Regions from separate parts of the Hymenobacter cellulosilyticus genome, predicted to be linked through region 1. Evidence: riboswitches for the same ligand, from Rfam matches in the RefSeq annotation. Region 1 holds a riboswitch; the other holds the start of a gene.
The links. A riboswitch is a leader RNA that binds a small molecule or an ion and turns the genes downstream of it on or off. The one in region 1 is predicted to bind S-adenosylmethionine.
Positions count from the first base shown of each region.

Region 2: it holds a riboswitch for S-adenosylmethionine, as region 1 does, so the genes downstream of both, MUN79_RS16610 (amino acid permease) here and metH (methionine synthase) in region 1, are expected to answer to the same signal.

Region 1 is NZ_CP095046.1:725,447-727,643, forward strand. Features, by position in the region: gene MUN79_RS03665 (PA14 domain-containing protein) at 1-894, opposite strand, end outside; SAM riboswitch class I at 1,012-1,121, shown strand; partial or broken gene metH (methionine synthase) at 1,193-2,197, shown strand, end outside.
Region 2 is NZ_CP095046.1:3,387,227-3,389,423, forward strand. Features, by position in the region: gene MUN79_RS16605 (TIGR02117 family protein) at 1-406, opposite strand, end outside; SAM riboswitch class I at 674-766, shown strand; partial or broken gene MUN79_RS16610 (amino acid permease) at 1,082-2,197, shown strand, end outside.

The DNA.
Region 1 (2,197 bases):
GTAGATTCCTGATTCGGGGGCGTAGACATAGCCCGTCCAGCGCACCGAGAAGCCCGCGCCGGGTGCGCCGGGGGCGGGGGCTGCGCCGCGCCAGGTCACGTTTACCACCGGCTCCACCCGACTATGCACCGCCGCGCCCCGCACCGAGCCGGCATAGTAGGTAGCCTGCAGCCCGATGCCACCGGGCACCTTGCCGGCCACGGTCACGCCCCGGCTGGGCTTAACGGCCGTAGAGGTTGTCGGAGCAGCTTTTTTGCCCGGCGGGGCCGATACAATATGAATGGTACCACCGGCTGCCGCTGCTTTCGGGGTTACAAAAGGCTGGGCCGTAACGGGCAGGGTCAGGTACAAGTTGCTGGTTGGAATCGGCTTCGGCTCCGCCGTAGAGCCCGGCAGCCGCCAGGCCAGCAAGGCCTTTGTGACGCGCTCTACCTGGTAATACTCGACCCGCACGGAGTAGTAGCGGCCGGCCGTAAGCTTCATAGTGGCACTGTCGCGCTTGGTGGGCTGGTCGGCCCAGGAGTTTAATAGCGGCCGGCCCCCAATCCAGACGCGCATACCGTCGTCGGTAGCCATTTGAAACGTGTACACGCCCGTTTTGGGGGCATACAAAAAGCCCGTCCAGCGCACCGAAAACCACGTTCCGGGCACGCCCGGGCCGGGCGACACAGCGTATCTGACGGGCTGGCCGGGGCCGTTTTGCCGCCGGCTCCAGTCGAAGTCAATGGCAGCATCGGTGCGGGTCAGTACCAGCTTTTCGAAGTTCTTGCCCTCGTAATACTGCCCGCGCAGGCCGTGCTCGGTGGGGCGGGCTGGAGTCTGGGCAGGCAGGGCCCGGCCGGGCAGCAGCAGTAGAAGGGCAGCGAAAACTCGGCTCAGTAGAGGTAGACGCATAGCAACGGTAGATAAAGCAGGATTATGACCCCAATAAAGGCAGGTAAGGCTCTTAGGCAACGCTGGAGGGCCGGGTAAAATTGGATTCCGGAATTTCCTGCCTTATCTTCGCTTTGTTACTTATCCAGAAAGACCGAGGGACTGGGCCCGACGACGTCTTGGCAACCTGAAATAAAACAAGGTGCCAACTCCCATTCCGTAGCTCCGGCTCCGGGAGAAGATAAGTGCAGGACGCGCCCCCACGCGGCTCTTTCTGGATAGGCACTTTTTCGCCGCTAGTTTCCTTAGAAGAGCCGATATGCAACCGACGACGTCTCGCCCCGATTCCCCGCTTTACGACATTCTGCAGCAGCGCATCCTCGTGCTCGATGGCGCCATGGGCACCATGATTCAGCGCCACACGCTGGACGAGGCCGACTTCCGCGGGACCCGCTTTGCGGACCACCCCAAGCCTCTGCGCGGCAACAATGACTTGCTTAGCCTGACCCGTCCCGACATCATCCGGGGTATTCACGCCGACTACTTCGCCGCCGGGGCCGACATGGTGGAAACCAACACGTTCAGCGGCACCACCATTGCCCAGGCCGACTACGGGCTGGAGCATATCGTGTATGAGCTCAACTTCGAGTCGGCGCGCATAGCCAAGGAAGTAGCCGACGAATTTACGGCGCAGAACCCCGACAAGCCCCGCTTCGTGGCCGGCGCCATTGGGCCCACCAACCGCACGGCTTCGTTGTCGCCCGACGTGAACCGGCCCGGTTTCCGCGCCGTAACCTTCGACGAGCTGGCTACTGCCTACTTGGAGCAGGTGCGCGGGCTGGTGGAAGGCGGCTCCGATACGCTGCTGATTGAAACCATCTTCGACACGCTCAACGCCAAAGCGGCCCTGTATGCGGTGCAGAAGTTCTTCGACGAGGGCGGCAAGGTCGTGCCCGTCATGATTTCGGGCACCATCACCGACGCTTCGGGCCGGACGCTGTCGGGCCAGACGGTGGAGGCTTTCTGGAACTCTATCAGCCACTTGCCCTTGCTGAGCGTGGGCCTGAACTGCGCCCTGGGCGCCGACCAGCTGCAGGTGTACGTGAAAGAGCTGAGCCGCATTGCCGACGTGCATATCTCGGCCTACCCCAACGCGGGCCTGCCCAATGCCTTCGGCGGCTACGACGAGTCGGCCCAGGAATTTGCGGCCGTGGTGGAAAACTACCTTAAGGACGGCATTGTCACGGTGGCCGGCGGCTGCTGCGGCACCACGCCCCAGCACATTGCCGAGCTGGCCAAGCTGGCCGAGAAATACCAGCCCCGC
Region 2 (2,197 bases), 2.7 Mb from region 1:
TGGTCTGGTGGAAGGTAACGTGCATGGCCGAGGAGCTCAGATGGAACATGGCCTTGAAGGCGGTGCTGGGTTTGAGCTCGGCCCAGGTAGGCGTGTCCAGGTAAAAGCCCTTGTCGCCCCAGCCGAAGCCCACGTACTGGGCCGAGGCGTCGCGGGCCGGCGTGTTTTCGAAGGGCACCAGCGTGGTCCAGTCGATGTAGGCGGTGCGCACCGGCGTCACGATATCGGTGTGCACGCCGTTGGAGAGGATGTAGATATCCACGTCCTCGGTGCGGTCGGCGTCCTGGGTGTTGACCGGAATGCGGGACAAGGCAAAGGACGAGGCCACGTACAGGCCGGCAATGCCCACGAGGGAACCAAGGGTGTAGCCGGTAATTTTCAGGGCGGTTTTTACTCCTGGATGCATAGGGTGGAGGTGGGCCGGCAGCGGCTAAAGATGCTGAAGAAGCCGGGTTAGGTTGCTGGGGTGAGTTCTGCCGCCCGCAGCGGGGGGCAAAATGGTGGTGCTGGCACCTACTGCTTTTTCGGGCATTAGGTTAAGCTGCCGGACCTTTTTGCCCCGGCTAAGGTAATAGCCCGGTAAGCCCCGCGGGGGAATTTCGGCGCGGCGGTTGCAAATCCGGGCCGGGCTAGGCTACCTTTGCGCCATCAATTCTTTCTGCCCAAAGGATTGTTTTTATACAGAGGCGCTGAGAGACAGGCTCTTTGACGCGCCGGCAACCCCCGCAGCTTCGCGGAACGGTGCCAATTCCTGCCCATATAAAAACAAGTTGCCGTGGATTGCTTCCCTAGCCTGCCCGTTTTCGTTTCCGTTGCTACCGTGCCCGCGCCTCCCGTTGGGGCCCGGCACGCTGTAAGCGGGTGTTGTTGCTGTTGCTGAAGCACCGGGCGCTAGCCCCTGCGGCCCCCGTGCCGCCCGGCCCTCGTCTGGGCCGACCACCTCTTTCCTGACTTTCTCTTTTCCGGTTGCGGCCGGGCCCGGCGCCTTTGCGCGGGCCTCGCGCTGTTGCAGCAGCCAAGCTGCCGCAGCCGGAACCCTTTTCACTTCTGAGCGGGCCGCGGCGCGTTCCTATCCCTGGTTATGTTAAAAAAATCACTGGAGCTGCTTCGCTTGGAAGCAGCCGAAACGGGGGCCGGCACCCTGAAGCGCAGCCTGGGCGGCTTCAGCCTGGTAGCCATCGGCATCGGCGTTATCATCGGGGCGGGCTTGTTCTCGCTCACCGGCATTGCGGCGGCCAACAACGCCGGCCCGGCCGTAACCTTGTCTTTTCTGGTGGCGGCCGTGGGCTGCGCCTTCTCAGCCTTGTGCTACGCCGAGTTTGCCGCCATGGTGCCCGTGGCCGGCTCGGCCTACACGTATTCCTACGCCACTATGGGCGAGCTGTTTGCCTGGATTATTGGCTGGGATTTGATTCTGGAGTACTCGGTGGGGCCGCTGCGGTGGCCATCAGCTGGTCGCAGTATCTGGTCAAGGTGCTCGACAACTTCAACCTGCACATTCCGCCCCAGCTGGTAATGTCGCCCTTCGAAACGGCCAAGCTGGCCGACGGCGGCACCGTGTCGGGCCTCGTGAACGTACCGGCCATGCTTATCGTGCTGGCCATTACGGCCATCATCATCCGGGGCACCTCGGGCTCGGCCTGGTTTAATGCCCTGGTCGTGACGCTGAAGGTGGCCGTGGTGCTCGTGTTCATTGCCCTGGGCTGGCAATACATTGATCCGGCCAACTACCAGCCCTACATTCCGGAGAATACCGGCACGTTTGGCGAGTTTGGCTGGAGCGGCATCCTGCGCGGGGCCGGGGTGGTGTTTTTCGTTTTCATTGGCTTCGATATTGTGGCTACCATGGCCCAGGAAACCAAGAATCCGCAGCGCAACATGCCCATCGGCATCATCGGCTCCTTGCTGGTGTGCACCGTGCTCTTCATTCTCTTCGGCCACGTGCTGACGGGCGTAGCCAACTATAAGGAGTTCAAGGACAGTGCCGCGCCCGTAGCCATTGCCATTGAGAAAACGCCCTACGGCTGGCTTTCTTCGGCCATCATCATTGCCATTCTCATCGGCTACACCTCCGTTATCCTGGTGGATTTGATGGGGCAGAGCCGGGTGTTTTTCTCCATGTCCAAGGACGGGCTCCTGCCCAAGGTGTTTTCCGAAGTACACCCCGTATTCAGCACCCCGCACAAGTCTAACTTGC